3 regions of the Kitasatospora sp. NPDC034533 genome follow, and region 1 is predicted to be linked to each of the others. Evidence: riboswitches for the same ligand, from Rfam matches in the RefSeq annotation. Region 1 holds a riboswitch; each other region holds the start of a gene.
What was found. A riboswitch is a leader RNA that binds a small molecule or an ion and turns the genes downstream of it on or off. The one in region 1 is predicted to bind cyclic di-AMP.
Positions count from the first base shown of each region.

Region 2: another riboswitch for cyclic di-AMP. It lies ahead of ACZ55U_RS24400 (M23 family metallopeptidase); the one in region 1 lies ahead of ACZ55U_RS31610 (hypothetical protein).
Region 3: another riboswitch for cyclic di-AMP. It lies ahead of ACZ55U_RS14415 (M23 family metallopeptidase); the one in region 1 lies ahead of ACZ55U_RS31610 (hypothetical protein).

Region 1 covers NZ_JBVITE010000063.1:28,160-33,102, reverse strand. The annotation lists gene ACZ55U_RS31620 (IclR family transcriptional regulator) at 179-976, shown strand; gene ACZ55U_RS31615 (hypothetical protein) at 1,368-1,976, shown strand; gene ACZ55U_RS31610 (hypothetical protein) at 2,084-2,680, opposite strand; cyclic di-AMP (ydaO/yuaA leader) riboswitch at 2,696-2,844, opposite strand; gene ACZ55U_RS31605 (esterase/lipase family protein) at 3,096-4,415, opposite strand; gene ACZ55U_RS31600 (phenolic acid decarboxylase) at 4,626-4,943, shown strand, end outside.
Region 2 covers NZ_JBVITE010000038.1:47,583-52,525, forward strand. The annotation lists gene ACZ55U_RS24380 (ATP-binding protein) at 1-36, opposite strand, end outside; gene ACZ55U_RS24385 (TetR/AcrR family transcriptional regulator) at 362-928, opposite strand; gene ACZ55U_RS24390 (alpha/beta fold hydrolase) at 977-1,807, opposite strand; gene ACZ55U_RS24395 (YiaA/YiaB family inner membrane protein) at 1,926-2,216, opposite strand; cyclic di-AMP (ydaO/yuaA leader) riboswitch at 2,426-2,584, shown strand; gene ACZ55U_RS24400 (M23 family metallopeptidase) at 2,597-3,445, shown strand; gene ACZ55U_RS24405 (hypothetical protein) at 3,486-4,361, opposite strand; gene ACZ55U_RS24410 (GNAT family N-acetyltransferase) at 4,404-4,943, shown strand, end outside.
Region 3 covers NZ_JBVITE010000016.1:34,518-39,460, forward strand. The annotation lists gene purB (adenylosuccinate lyase) at 1-1,204, shown strand, start outside; gene ACZ55U_RS14410 (MFS transporter) at 1,212-2,753, opposite strand; cyclic di-AMP (ydaO/yuaA leader) riboswitch at 3,109-3,246, shown strand; gene ACZ55U_RS14415 (M23 family metallopeptidase) at 3,249-4,235, shown strand; gene ACZ55U_RS14420 (APC family permease) at 4,614-4,943, shown strand, end outside.

The DNA of each region.
Region 1 (4,943 bases):
AACCTGGCGAAGGGAGCTCCAGTGGGAACTTCCTCGGGGGAACTTCCACGATCCGGACCCGCCTACCGGCGAGTTCGATTCTGTAAAGTGGAGAGTAGTTTCCGCGATACAGAATTTCAACGGTTTGTTGAAGAGATCGCCGGGACTCTACTCCTCCCCGACAGCGAAGGGAACGCCGGTGGCCGCGACCCCCGACCCAGCATCGACGACAGGCACCAACCGCGCGAGTGGCGGCGTGCAGTCCGTCGAGCGCGCCTTCCAACTCCTGGAGGCGCTGGCCGACTCCGGCGGCGTGGCCACGCTCAGCGAGCTCTCCACCAGTTCCGGCCTCCCGATGCCGACCATCCACCGGCTGGTTCGTACCCTCGTCCAGCAGGGCTATGTCCGCCAGGACACCGCGCGCCGGTACACCCTCGGTCCCCGGCTGATCCACCTCGGCGAGACGGCCGGCCGGCTGCTCGGCAGCTGGGCCCGCCCGTACCTGGCCGAGCTGATGGAGGCCACCGGCGAGACCGCCAACCTGGCGGTGCTGGAGGGCGGCGAGGTGGTGTACGTCGGCCAGGTGCAGTCACGCCGCTCGATGCGGATGTTCACGGAGGTCGGCCGACGGGTGCAGCCGCACTGCACCGGCGTCGGCAAGGCGCTGCTCGCCCAGTTGCCCGAGGACGAGGCACGCACCGTGCTCGGCCCCAATCCGCTGCCCGCGCACACCGAGTACACCGTCACCGATCCTCAGGAGCTGATGCGCCAGCTCGCCGAGGCGCGCGAGCGCGGCTACGTGGTCGACGACCAGGAGCAGGAGATCGGCGTCCGCTGCATCGCGCTCGCCGTCCCGGGCGCGCCGACGCCCACCGCGCTGTCCGTCTCCGGCCCCGAGGCCCGCATCCGCGCCCTGGAGGAGCAGGCCGGGGCCGCCTCGCTGGTGCCGGTGATGCACCAGATCGCGGCCCGGCTGGGGCAGGTCCTCGCGCCCTGACGCCGCGTCAACCTCTCTTGACTCCCCTCGCCGGCGCACGTGGTCACGTCGGTGCGCCGCGTCATCCGTTCGGGCGGACGACGGGCGGGTTGTCACCCGGCGACGGCGCCGGCTCCGCCACCCTGGTGCCGACGCGGCCCGCGACGGCGCGGGCTGCCGGGACGCGAGGACAGGGTGAGCGGGGATGGAGCAGCAGGACCGGGACGTGCGGGGCCAGACGGCACAGGGCGCCGAGGTGCGGCGCGGTGAGGGTCGGAGCCGTGAGGGTCGGGTCGGTGAGGGGCGGGGCCGTGGCGGTCGGGACGGTGGCACGCGGCGCGCCCCCGGGAGAGGCGGGGGCTTCGGCGGCGCCGGACTCGTCGCGGCCGTGGCGGCGGGGTGCGCGGTGACGATGCTGGCCACCGACCCGTCCTGGGCGCTGCGGCGGCCCGAGCCCCGGCCCGCGGTGGAGGTCGTCGTGCCGGGCGCACCCGGTGCGTCCACCCTGCCCGCGCCCACGACCTCCGAGGCCACCACCCTGCCCGCGCCGGTGACACCCGGGGTCTCCGAGGCCACCACCCTGCCCGCGCCGACCGCCGACCGCCCGTCCCGCGCCGACCTGGAGGTCGTCCGGCTCGACCCGGACGCGGCCGCCCCCGGCGGCACCACCACCGTCCGCGCCTTCGTCGGCAACCGAGGCCCGGGCACCACGGCCTCCCCGTTCACCGTCCTGGTCACCCTGCCCAAGGGGGTCACGCCCGAGGGCCCGTACTTCCCGTCCGACTGCCGGGTGCTCGGCCGCAACCGCGACCAGGGCCGCGTCGTGCGGTGCTCGTTCGAGCCCGGGCTGCGGGAGGGACGCAGTGCGACGGCCCTCGTCCCGGTCCGGCTCGACCCGGAACTGCCGGTGGGAACGCTGGGCGGGGGCTCGGTCGAGGCGCACGGCGCGGACGACCCGGACGAGAGCAACAACCGGCAGCCGTTCGACATCACGGTCGTCGCGCCGGCCGCCGGCTCCTGAGCCGCGCGGTCCTGCCGGTGGGCGCTCGCCGCCGACCGCCCACCGGTGGACGGCCCCGCCCCGCACCCGCCGCCGAGCGGTCGGGGATCGGGGGGCGGGGATCGGCTCTACCGGCTCGGGGTGGCCGGGGTCCGCGTCGGCGTCGGGGTTCCGGCGGCGGCGACCACCAGCTGCTGCGCGGCCAGGTCGTGCCAGGTGCCGTCGAGGTCCTGCCAGAAGCCGAACTGGGTGTACGTCCCGGCCGGCAGGGTGCGCGCGGCGCTGGTGAGGTCGAACCCCTCCGGGCAGATCCGCACGTCGGACGCGTGACCGGGGAAGTCGAGGTTGTTGCCACGGGCGTCGCGCACGCCCACCCCGACGGTCTTCGCGGTGACGCAGTCCGAGGAGTGCAGCCCGAGCGTGGCGGCCGCAGCCTTGCCCGCGACCATGGCGGCGGGGGCCAGGCGGTCCTGGGTGACGGCCGGCGCGGCGGCTACGTGGACACCGGTGGCGGGCTGAGCACCGGTGGCGGCCTCGGCGCCGGTGGTGGCCTGGGCACCGGTGATGGACGGCAGCCCGAGCAGGCCCGCGCCGCTGAGGGCGAACGCCCCGGCGGCGGCGAGGACCGCGTTGCGGCCGCGGTGGGACGGACGGGCGTGGCGCGGTGCCCGGCGGCGGCCGGGTACGAGCGCGGGCCTGCGCGTGGAGCTCTCGGGCGTGGACATGCGGTCACCTCGGCGACGCCTGCGAGGTGAGCTGTCGGGTTCGGGCTGAGGTCGCCCGGCCGCCCGGGGAGCGGCTTCACCCCTAGCCGCGGCCCGCACGCGGGAGCGTACGGGCCGGGCGCTGACCTTGGTTCCCCCGCTCCCGTCCGCTGTGGTACTCGGTGGCCCGCCGACGGGTGGACAGGACTCGGCGTCCCGGCGACGGGGTCCGCGAGGGCGGACGACCGTTGCAGGCTAGGCGGGCCGTCCGTGAACGGACAACTCGGCCCGGCCGGTTGTCGCGCAGGTCACAGTGGTGTCGATCAACGACGCCGGATCGCAGTCGAGTTGATCGAGTTCCGGGAGCGGGAGGGGCCAGGAGGGGAGGACGTCGGGCCGAGTCCGCCGCGTGTGGCTCGGCCTGAGTCCGGTCCGGTCAGCCGAGCCAGGCGTCGACCTGGCTCTCCGCCTCCGGCGCCCAGGCGAGCTTCATGTGGTTGAGACCGCTGAGCAGCCGGGTGCCGCCGACCGTCGCGATGCCGGTGGTGTCCAGCGCGCTCGCGGTGAACACCAGGCCGTCGCTCGGCCCGCGGTTCTCGTTGAGCACGCCCGGGATGTCCGCCGACCCGCCCGCCAGCAGGTAGGTGCGCACCGAGGCCGGGATGCCGGCCTGCCGCAGCGGCGCGATCAGCGAGCCCGCGTCGATCGCCGCCTGGATGCCCTGGCCGGAGGTGTAGAAGCCCTGGCCGCCGTAGTAGGTGGTCCACCAGTCCTGGGCGGTGGAGTCCACTCCGTAGGTGCCGTCCCAGCGGGCGAGCAGTTGGCGTTGGCCCGGGAAGCAGTCGTGTCCGCCGCTCGGCAGGACGCCGAGGCAGGGCTGCGCGGTGTACGTGCCGTAGCAGGTCATGTAGAGGTGCGGGGACGGCGCGTTGGCGGTGCCGCCGCAGGCCGGCCAGGTGGCCAGGTCGAAGTCCCAGCCGTGCGCGTACACGTAGTCGAGCCCGCCGTTCGGTCCGCCGAGGGTGATCAGGCGGCGCACGTCACCCGCGTAGGACCTCCCCCAGGAGGGCTTCACCGAGGACACGTACGCGCGGGCGGCGACCTCGCCCTTGCTCCACGCCACCACGTCGACCTGGGAGACCCCGAGCCGGTCCCGGATCAGCGCGACGGCGTCCCCGACGGCCTGCGCCTGGAGCAGGTTGTCTCCGTGCTTGTGGGCGAAGCCGATCGCGAAGACCCGGTGGCCGGTGCCGGACAGGTACTGGGCGAGGCCGGTGGACGGGCAGCTCGCGGCACCGCAGGCGCCGCTCTCCCCCGGGTTCGCCCAGGCGCGGTCGGCGTTGTCGTTGGCGCCGTGGACCAGCAGGACGGGGGTGGCCTTGCCGCCGGTGTCCCAGCCGGTGGCGGAGTAGAGCAGGAAGCGGGCGGAGGAGGGCCGACCGGTGCCGAAGTACGTCCGGCGGGCGCCGTCCTGGTCGCCGCGGCCGTCGGACGGGAACTGCTCGGTGCGGAAGCCGGGCGTGGCGTCGAGGTAGCGCTCGACCTTGGCCCAGCCGTTGCCGGGGGTGGGGAAGGTGGCTTCCAGGGTGAGGGGCGCGGTGGTGGCGGTGTTCGCGGTGGTGGCGGTGGTGGCGGTGTTCGCGGCCTGGGCGGCGGTGGGGGTGCCGAGGAGGGCGGCGGCCAGCACCAGGAGCACGGCGGCGAGGGCGGTGGGGGCGCGCCTCGTCGGGGCGGGGCATGTGGGGGTGCGTCTCATGGCCGGACGCTAGGGCCGCCGACCGGCCGTGCCCATGTGCCGGTCGCACATCCCGACGGCCGGGCGGTGGCGGACCGTACCGTGGCGAGCACCTGACCGAGTGCGCCCGGTCGGATAAATTGGAAGTCTGACATCGTCCGCAGTGCACAAGAGCGGCGAGCCCGACCGGAGGCTCGCCGCGACCTCACAGGAATGAGGACCCGCCCCACCATGACCGCGTCCCTGCCCGCCTTCGCCGGCCGCACCTACCTCTTCCGGGCCGACAACGGCGCGGCCTTCCGCAACACCTACTCGGCCGACGGCACGCGGCTGCGCTGGGAGGGCCTCGGCGAGTCCGCGGGCCAGTGGGAGGACGTGCGATTGCACGTCGCCGAGGTCGCGCCGGAGGTCTACTTCGTCAGCTGGACCGAGCAGAGCGGGATCACCGTCAGCCACGTCATGGACCTCGGCAAGCTGACCGTCCGGGCCTTCTGGACCTTCGAGGGCGAGGGCGGCCGGGTCGGCGAGTTGCACACCGGGACGCTGGAG
Region 2 (4,943 bases), on a different contig from region 1:
GAGCACGCCGGTTGCCGTTACGGACCACTGAGTCATCGTCACGCCGCGAATTCTAGGGTGATGATCCTACGAAGGTGTGAACGGATCTCGCCAAGTGACCGGATCTCGTCAATATCGAGTCAATTCGGCGTCAATCGGCACTGGTTCGCCCGCGACCGCCCGGCCTGACGAGGCATCGAGCCGGTCCGACCGGCCTCGGCGACGAGCGTCGGATTCGAGCCGGTTGGCCGGATCGCGTCCCGGAATGTGTGGGGTTCGTGCGCACGGTGTTCCCAAGGGGCGTCGTCCGGTGCGAGGGCGCCCCCGTCGGGTGGGCGCGCCCCGGTCGCACGTCCCCGTCGCACGCCCCCATCGCGCCCCGCTACGCGGGCCAGGTGCGCAGGCCGGTGGTGAGGGTGGTGATGAGGCGGTCGTGGGTGGTGCCGAGGTCCTCGGCGAGCTGGAAGGCGCCGGCGGCGGCGAGCGAGGCGAAGCCGTGGGCGAGGGAGCGGACGGTCCGGGCGGCGTGGACCGCCTCGGCGCCGTCGAGGCCGTACTCCCGCAGGACGGCGATGATCACGCCGACCAGCCGCCCGGCGGCCCGGGTCAGCTCGTCGTCGGGCTGCGGGGCCTGGGGGAGCGCGCCGTAGCGGTGCGGGTACTCGGTGGCGTACGCGTGGTAGGCGCGCAGGACGGCGGCCACGGCGTCGTCCCCGCTGCGGCCGACCGCCGCCTCGGCCAGCCGGTCGGCGAGGTCCCCGGTGACCCGGACGGCGATCAGCCGCCGCAGTTCGGCGAGGCCGCCGCTGACGTGCTTGTACAGCGAGGGGGTGGCGACGCCCGCCCGGGCGGCGACCGAGGCCAGGGTGAGGGCCTCGGTGCCCTGGTCGTCGATGAGGGCGAGGGCGTGGTCGACGACCTGCTCGGGGGTCAGTCCTACGCGGGGCATGGGCTCGGGTCCTTCGTGCGGAGTTCGGTGGGCGGGGCGGGGCCGGACTCAGCCGAGCTCGGCGAGGAACGGCAGCAGGGCGTCCGCGGTGGCCGCCGGGTTGTCGGCCATCGGGTAGTGCCCGGAGCCCTCGATCATCACCTTCCGCGCGCCGCCCAGCGCGGCCGCCTGCCGGTCGGCGACCAGCTCCGGCTTCGGGAAGTCGGGGTCCTCGCTGCCCATGACCACCAGCGCCGGGCAGCGCACCGCGGCCGTCCAGCCGACCGGCATCGAGTCGCCCCGGACGTACCCGCGGGTGGCGGTCCTGCGGCCGGGGGTGCGCAGGGCGGCGACCAGCCCGTCCACGTACGCGTCGAAGTCGGCGGGCTTGGCGCCGGGGAAGGCCATCTTGCGCAGGTAGAAGCCCCAGGCGGCCGGCCAGTGGACGAAGGCGGCGCCCAGCAGGCCCATGGCGCCGCGCATCAGGGCGCCCGGCGGCGGGTTCTCGATGAAGGCGTCGATCAGCACGATCCCGGCGACCCGCTCGGGCGCGTCCCCGGCGGCCTTGACGACCGTCGCCCCCGTGTACGAGTTCCCGGCGAGGACGGCGCGCTCGATGCCGAGGTGGTCGAGCAGGGCGAGGACGTCGCCGGCCAGGGCGGCCGGGCCGTAGTCGTCCCAGACCAGGGAGGACTCGCCGAAGCCCCGGAGGTCCATGGTGACCACCCGGTGGCCGGCGGCGGTGAGCAGCGGGCGCAGGTGTCGGTAGGCGGCCCGGCTGTCGAGCATGCCCGGCAGCAGGACGACGGGGGTGCCGTCGCCCTGCCGGGTGTCGTCGTAGGAGATCCTGCCGCCGGGAACGGTCAGGTACTGGGTGCTCGGGGTGACGGTGCCGTTCATGGGTGGTCCTCCTCGGGCCGCCGGTGCGGGAAATCGGCGGTGCTGCCGATAGCCATAAAGCTAAGGCTAATAGCCTTAGCCGTCAAGCGATCGCACCGCCCGGCGCCGGGGGAGGCGCTCAGACCCCGTCCACCTTGAACGGGTCGTGCTCGCTGAGCAGCTTCTCCAGCCGGGCCTGGTCGACCCGGGTGACCATCTCGTTGGACTCCTGGCGGTCCCGGATCACCTTCGCCAGGGTGAACGCGGAGGTGACGGTGTAGAGGAGGCCGAGCCCGAGGAACGCCCTGGTCCACCCGCCCACCGGCAGGCGGGCGATCCCGACGGCGAGGGCGGTGCCCGACAGGGCGAAGGAGAGGACGGCCTGGACGTAGTACGCGGCCGTGGTGCGGGTCTGCATCGGTGCGTTCATGGCGCCAGGATGTGGCCGCCGGGACGGGCCGCACATGAGTAGGGGTACTCAGATGGGCCCGTGCATGAGGGGGCCCGCATGAGGGGTCGTTCGTTGACGTTCGTTCACCAGGGCCTAAGCTGCTCCAAACGGATGGCTTGGAATCAGGGCCTCCTAGGATTAACGTTTGATAACGCAGCGCGGTCGTCAACGCCGTAACCAGACGGCACCGTGCGCCGTCGCCTAATCCCGCCGGCCGGCCTCCGGGCAGGCCAGGGAGCCGGGGAACCACGTTCCTTGGGGTGAATCGGCGGGGCTCCGGCCCGGCCGTAGGAGACCTTCCTGCTCCGAACCCGTCAGCTAACCCGGTAGGCGCGAAGGAAGGAAAGGAGCGCGCCTCCGTGGCGTCGACGCACACCCCGGCACACCCGGCCGGCTTCGCGGCCGGTACCCAGCTCCTCGACCACCCCGGCACGGACGGCCCCGAGGACTTCGGTCCCGAGGCCTTCGCCGCGGAGGCCGAGACCAACCGCCACCGGATGCCGCGTCAGACCCGCGGGGCCTCCCCGCTGCTCGGCGTCACCGCCGTCGCCGCCACCCTGGGCGCCACCGGCTTCGCCTCGGCGACCCCGGCCGCCGCCCCCGCCATCGAGGCCCCCGACGAGACCCCGGTCGCGCTCGCCGCCGACCCCGGCCTCGCGCTCGCCGCCCGCATCCAGCACCAGGCCGACAGCCAGCGCACCGCCGCCGAGGAGAGCGCCCGCCTCCAGGCCGCGCAGGAGGCCGCCGCCAAGGCCGCCGCCAAGGAGGCCGAGGCCAAGCGCGCCGCCGAGGAGGCCGAGCGGGCCAAGGCCGCCGCCCTCACCCTCCCGGTGACGGACTACCGGCTCTCCGCCCACTACGGCCAGAGCGCCCGCTACTGGGCCAACCTGCACACCGGCCTGGACTTCGCCGCCGACACCGGCACCCCGGTCCACGCGCTCGGCCAGGGCACCATCACCTCGGCCGGCTGGGCCGGCTCGTACGGCTACCGGATCGTCGAGACGCTGCCCGACGGCACCGAGATCTGGTACTGCCACCTCTCCTCGATCACCAAGGGCTCCGGCCCGGTCGCCGGCGGCCAGCAGATCGGCAAGGTCGGCGCGACCGGCAACGTCACCGGCCCGCACCTGCACCTGGAGGTCCGCCCGGGCGGCGGCGCCCCGGTCGACCCGGAGCCCTGGCTCCAGCAGCACGGCCTCAACCCCTGACGCGGCCGCGGAGCCCCCGGCCCGGGGGCTCCGCGCGTCCTCACTCCTCGGCGGGCAGCTGCGCCAGGTACGCCTCGATCTCCTCCTGGCCCGGCTCCGGCGCCAGCTCCGGGAACTCCGTCACCAGCAGCCGCGGCAGCCCCGGCACCGTCCACTCGCCGAACAGGTCGAGGGCCGCGCCGACCGCCGCCTCCTCGAACCGCTCGAAGTCCCCGGCCAGCTCGTCCGGCATCGGCCGCCCCAGGGCGGTCAGCTCGGCCAGGTTGCGGTAGCTGCGGCGCATCAGGCCCTGCTCCAGCAGCCGACGCGCGCCGTCCGTGGCCATGCCCACCGACAGCACCCGGCCCGGGCCCCAGCCCTGCTCGTCCGGCTCGTCCAGCCAGCCGGCCGGCACCAGCGCCTCGAACGCGGCCGACCGCTCCTCGGGCGCCAGCTCGCCGAAGCCGGCCAGCCAGTCCCGTACGGCCTGCGGGTCCGTGACGTCCACCCCGTACGCGTACAGCAGCAGCGCGTACAGCCGGGGCCAGGTCACCAGGTCGGCGCGGCGCAGCAGCCCGGCGGCGACCTCACCCTGCCACTCGGCCTCGGCGTGCAGCCGCTCCTGGCGCTTGGCGTTCAGCCGCCGGACCGCCCGCTGGTGGTCGATCAGCAGCCGGACGGCCTCGCCGTAGGCGAGCGGGTCCTCCTCGGGGGCGGGTTGGACGTACAGGTGGAGCCGTTCGTACAGCAGGTGCTCCACCGCGTCGGAGGTCAGTTCGGGCCAGCCGTCGTGCATCCTGCCCTCGCCCAGCTCCAGCAGCGCCAGCACCGCGCGCAGCGGCTCCTCGGCCACCGGTGCGCGGCCCTGCTCGGCCGCCCAGGAGAGCAGGTCGGCGGCCTTGGTGCGCGGGGCGAGCCGCAGGTCTTCGTCGTTCATGGTCCGAACGGTAGCCGCCGGGCGGGGATAGGGTCGGCAGCCATGGTCCCCGTACGACTCACCGGCCCGCGACTGGCCCTCCGCGAGTACCACCACACCGAGGGCGACGTCGCCGCGCTGCACGCGCTGTTCGGCGACCCGGAGGTCACCCGGTACCTGCCGTTCGGCCCGAGCGGCCTGGAGGACTGCGCCGACCAGGTGGAGCTCTACCTGGAGGAGGCGCTGGCCGAGGAGCGAGACACCTACCGGCTCGCCGTCACGCGGCTCGCCGACGCCGAGGACCCGTGGGACGCGCCGCCGATCGGGCAGGCCTCGCTCACCCTCGGCGGGCACCGCGCCGGCGACCTCGGGTGCGTGCTGGCCCGCGAGTGCTGGGGCCGCGGCTACGCGGGCGAGACCGTCGGCCTGCTCTGCGGCTTCGCCTTCGGGGAGCTGGGCCTGCACCGGCTGACCGCCCGGACGGCGGTGGACAACACGGCCTCCGTCAGGGTGCTCGGCGGCCTGGGGTTCCGGCTGGAGGGGCGGCTGCGGCACGACCGCTCCGAGGACGGGGTCCGGTCCGACTCGTACCTGTACTCGCTG
Region 3 (4,943 bases), on a different contig from region 1:
GATCACCCGCCACGACGTGAAGGCCCGGATCGAGGAGTTCAGCGACCTCGCCGGCCACGAGCAGATCCACAAGGGCATGACCTCCCGGGATCTGACCGAGAACGTCGAGCAGCTGCAGATCCGCCAGTCCCTGGAGCACGTCCGGGACCGCACGGTGGCGGTGCTGGTGCGCCTGGCCAGGCTCGCCGCCCAGCACTCCGAGCTGGTCATGGCCGGCCGCTCGCACAACGTGGCCGCGCAGGCCACCACCCTGGGCAAGCGGTTCGCGTCGATCGCGGACGAGCTGCTGGTCGCCTTCCGCCGCCTGGAGGAGCTGATCGCCCGCTACCCGCTGCGCGGGATCAAGGGCCCGGTCGGCACCGCCCAGGACATGCTGGACCTGCTCGGTGGCGACACCGGGAAGCTGGCCGAGCTGGAGCGCCGGGTCGCCGCGCACCTCGGCTTCGACAACGTGCTGACCAGCGTCGGCCAGGTCTACCCGCGCTCGCTGGACTTCGAGGTGCTCACCGCCCTCGTCCAGCTGGCCGCCGCGCCGTCCAGCCTGGCCAAGACCATCCGCCTGATGGCCGGCCACGAGCTGGTCACGGAGGGCTTCAAGGAGGGCCAGGTCGGCTCCTCCGCGATGCCGCACAAGATGAACACCCGCTCCTGCGAGCGCGTCAACGGCCTGGCCGTCATCCTGCGCGGCTACGCCTCGATGACCGGCGAGCTGGCCGGCGATCAGTGGAACGAGGGCGACGTCTCCTGCTCGGTGGTGCGCCGGGTCGCGCTGCCGGACGCCTTCTTCGCCTTCGACGGCCTGCTGGAGACCTTCCTGACCGTCCTCGACGAGTTCGGCGCCTTCCCCGCCGTGATCGAGGCCGAGCTGGACCGCTACCTGCCGTTCCTCGCCACCACCAAGGTGCTGATGGGCGCGGTGCGCGCGGGGGTCGGCCGGGAGACCGGGCACGAGGTCATCAAGGAGCACGCCGTCGCCTCCGCGCTGGCGATGCGCGCGGGCGCCCGCGAGAACGAACTGCTGGACCGCCTGGCCGCCGACGAGCGGATCCCGCTGGACCGGGCCGCGCTGGACGCGCTGCTGGCCGACAAGCTGTCCTTCACCGGTGCGGCCGGCGCCCAGGTCGCCGAGGTGGTCCGCCAGGTGGAGGCCGTCGCGGACGCCTACCCGGAGGCCGCCAAGTACGCGCCCGCCGACATCCTCTGACGTAGCGTCAGTTCTCGGCCGAGGGCCCCGCTGCCGGACCGGTGGCGGGGCCCTCGCGCGTCACGGGGACGTGACCCGGATCGAGCGGCGGTGCGGTCGGGCCGCACGGCCAGTCGCAGTTCGGCTCGGCCACCGGCTGCGCCTCGGGCGCGAGCACATTGCCCCGTACGGTCACGAGGGCGATCAGGGCGCCGCCGACCAGCAGGCCCGCGCAGATCAGCATCGCGGTGTGGAAGGCCGCGTCGACCGCGGAGGGCACCCGGTAGGCGTCGCCGCTCAGCCCGGCCAGCGCCGGCAGGGCGGCCACCGCGAGCAGTCCGGCCGCGCGGGCGGCGGCGTTGTTGACCCCGCTGGCGATGCCCGCGTGCCGCACCTCGACGGCGGCCAGCACCGTCGCCGTCAGCGGTGCGACCAGCAGCGTCATCCCGCAGCCCATCACCGCGACGGCGGGCAGTACGTCCGCCCAGTAGGAGGAGTCCGGGCCGGTGCGCAGCATCAGCAGCACCCCGGCGGCGCACAGCAGGGGGCCGGCGGTCAGCGGGATGCGCGGGCCGATCCGCTTGCCGAGGCGCCCGGCGCGCGCCGAGAGCGCCAGCATCAGCACGGTGATCGGCACCAGTGCGAAGCCCGAGACCAGCGGCGAGAACCCGGACACGATCTGGAGCTGCACCACCAGGAGGAAGAAGACGCCGCTGAACGCCGCGTACACGCACAGGGTGACCAGGTTCACCGCGGTGAACAGCCGGGAGGAGAACAGGCCGAGCGGCAGCATCGGTTCGGGTGCCCGGCGTTCGACCGCGACGAAGGCGGCGCCGAGCAGCAGCCCGAGCACCCCGCTGACCCAGACCGCGGGGGACAGGCCCTCGCCGGCCGCGGTCAGCGCGTAGGTGATGGCGCCGAGGGCGAGGGCGGCGAGCAGGGCGCCGAGCACGTCGAAACGGCCGGAGGCGCTCTCGTCCCGGCTCTCCGGCACCGATCGGGTGGTCACCGTGATCACGGCGGCGGCCAGCGGCAGGTTCAGCAGGAAGATCCAGCGCCAGCCGGGGCCGTCCACCAGCCAGCCGCCGAGGAAGGGGCCGACCGCGGCCGACACCCCGCCGAGGCCGGACCAGAGGCCGACCGCCGCCGAACGGTCGTCAGGGTGGAAGACGGCCTGGAGCATGGCGAGCGAGCCGGGGGTGAGCAGCGCCCCGCCGACGCCCTGGACGGCGCGGGCGGCGATCAGCACCTGGATGTTCGGCGCGGCGGCGCAGGCCGCGGACGCCACGGCGAACCAGACCACGCCGACCAGGAAGACCTTGCGCCGCCCGTAGCGGTCGCCGAGCGCCCCGCCGAGCAGGATCAGGCCCGCCAGGGTGAGCAGGTAGGCGTTCAGCGTCCACTGGAGGGACGCCAGGGTGGCGCCGAGGTCGGCGCCGATCCGGGGCAGCGCGACGTTCACCACGGTGCCGTCGAGCATCGCCATGCTGGAGCCGAGCACCGTCGCCAGTAGTACCCAGCGACCCTGCGCGGTGCCCAGGCGCAGGGTGCCGGCCTCGGAGGTGGCCACGGGCGAATCCTGCGTTGCCCGGGGCGTACGTGACAAGGGTCACCGGCGGGTGTGTCGGCCGGGCGCGGAGGGTGAGCGGGCGGCTGCGCGGCGTCCCCGATCTCGGCACAGGGTCGTGGATCAGTGGCGCGGGGTGAATGGATTGTGTACGTATCGTGCGTCGGGGCCTGCGGAGGGTCACCGGGTGCGGGGGAGTCGTTGCCGTTTCAAGAGATCGACATTGCTTCACCCGAACGGATGAGTTTTAGTTCAGCGACCGCCCGGCCAGTCCGGACGGATCCACCGGGTGGAACGCCGAGTCCTGCCGCTGCCCGGTGGTTCGAAACGAACTCTGTACGGCAGGAGCGGGGGACCCACAGGTAAGTCGCCGGACCGGAGTTCGCGCCTCAGGGCGCGGGCGTCCAGGACCGGCTAGGGGTGAAGCCGCGCATGCGGCCGGGCAACTCCAGCCCGAACCCGACAGCTCACCTCGCAGGCGTCGGAGAGGAATCTTCCATGCCTGCACAGGCTCGTCGTATCGCCCTGCCCCGCGCCGCCCGCATCGGCATCGCCACCGCCGTCACCGGCGTGTCGTTCGCCCTCCCGCTGGTGACCGCGATCAGCGCCGAGGCCCACTCCGCCCCGGCCGCCCCGGCCGCCTCCGCTTCCGTTGCCGCCGGCCAGTCCGCGCGGTCCGCCGCTCCGGCCGCGCAGGAGAGCTACCGCGTCGTCAGCGGCGACACCCTGTCCAAGATCGCCGACGTCAAGAACGTCGAGGGCGGCTGGCACGCGCTGTACGAGCGGAACCGCTCGGTCGTCGGCGCCGACCCGAACCTGATCTTCCCGGGCCAGCAGCTCGCGCTGCCGGGCCACGCCGCCGCGCCGTCCGCCGACGCCGCCCCGGCGAAGCCGGCCGCTCCGGCCAAGCCCGCCAAGCCGGCCAAGCCCGCCGCTGCGGCGACCCAGGCCGCCGAGCCGCAGGCCCAGGTCCAGGTGCGGACCGAGGCCGCCAAGCCGGCCGAGCAGCTCCAGACCCAGCTCCAGGTCGCCACCCCGACCCAGGTCGTGACCGCCACTCCGGTCGCCGCCGCCACCTCCGGCTTCGTCGCCCCGCTGGCCAACCCGAAGCTCGGCACCGCCTACGGCGTGGCCGGCTCGATGTGGGCCTCCGGTCACCACACCGGCCAGGACTTCGTCGCCTCCACCGGCACCCCGCTGCGCGCGGTCGCCAACGGTGTCGTGGTCAAGGCCGGCAACGGCGGCGCCTACGGCAACGAGGTCGAGATCAAGCTCGCCGACGGCCACTACGCCGAGTACGCCCACCTCTCCTCGATCGGCGTGAAGATCGGCCAGTCCGTCAAGGCCGGCCAGCAGATCGGCCTCTCCGGCGCCACCGGCAACGTGACCGGCCCGCACCTGCACTTCGAGATCCGCAACGGCTCGGAGTACGGCTCGGACATCAACCCGGTCGCCTACCTGCGCGCGCACGGCGTCGCGCTCTGAGCCCGAGCGCTCTGAGTCCGAGGGATCTGACCTCTGACGGGCTCTGACCCGCGGGGTCTCGGGAACCGCCGCCGCTGCGGGGCGAATCGGTCCTCCGGGATGGTCATGTCGGGTGACCGCTCGACCGGGTGACCGCCGCACGGCGGACATGGGCGCGGGACACGCCCAGGCCGGCCCGGCCACACGGGGAACTTCCTCGTGCGGCCGGGCCGGCCACTGTCGTTCCCGCCCCCGTTCGAATCGTCGAACGGGACGTCAACTCCGCTGCCGCGAACGGTGATCACGGACGCCCTGGGCGTGCTCGGCGCGCGATGCTGTCGGTCGGTCAGCGCCCGGCCGGTCCGGCGGACGGGCGGGTCCGGGAGGCGAGGAGGCCGGATGGCGGTCCGCAACGGGGGCGCGGTGGGGGAGACGGTCGGGCGGAGGCGCGCGAGCGACGGGGTCGACCGGCTGAAGGCGGACTCGGTCGGCCTGGTCGGGGTGGTGTTCATGGCGCTCGCCACCGCCGCCCCGATCACCGCGATGACCGGCAACCTGCCGATCATCGTCGGCCAGGGCAACGGCGGCGGGGCGCCCGCCGCGTACGTGGTGGCGACCGTCGCGCTGACGGTGTTCTCGATCGGGTACGTGGCGATGGCCCGGCACATCACCGCGGCCGGTGCCTTCTACGGGTACGTCTCGCACGGGCTGGGGCGCGTGGTCGGGATG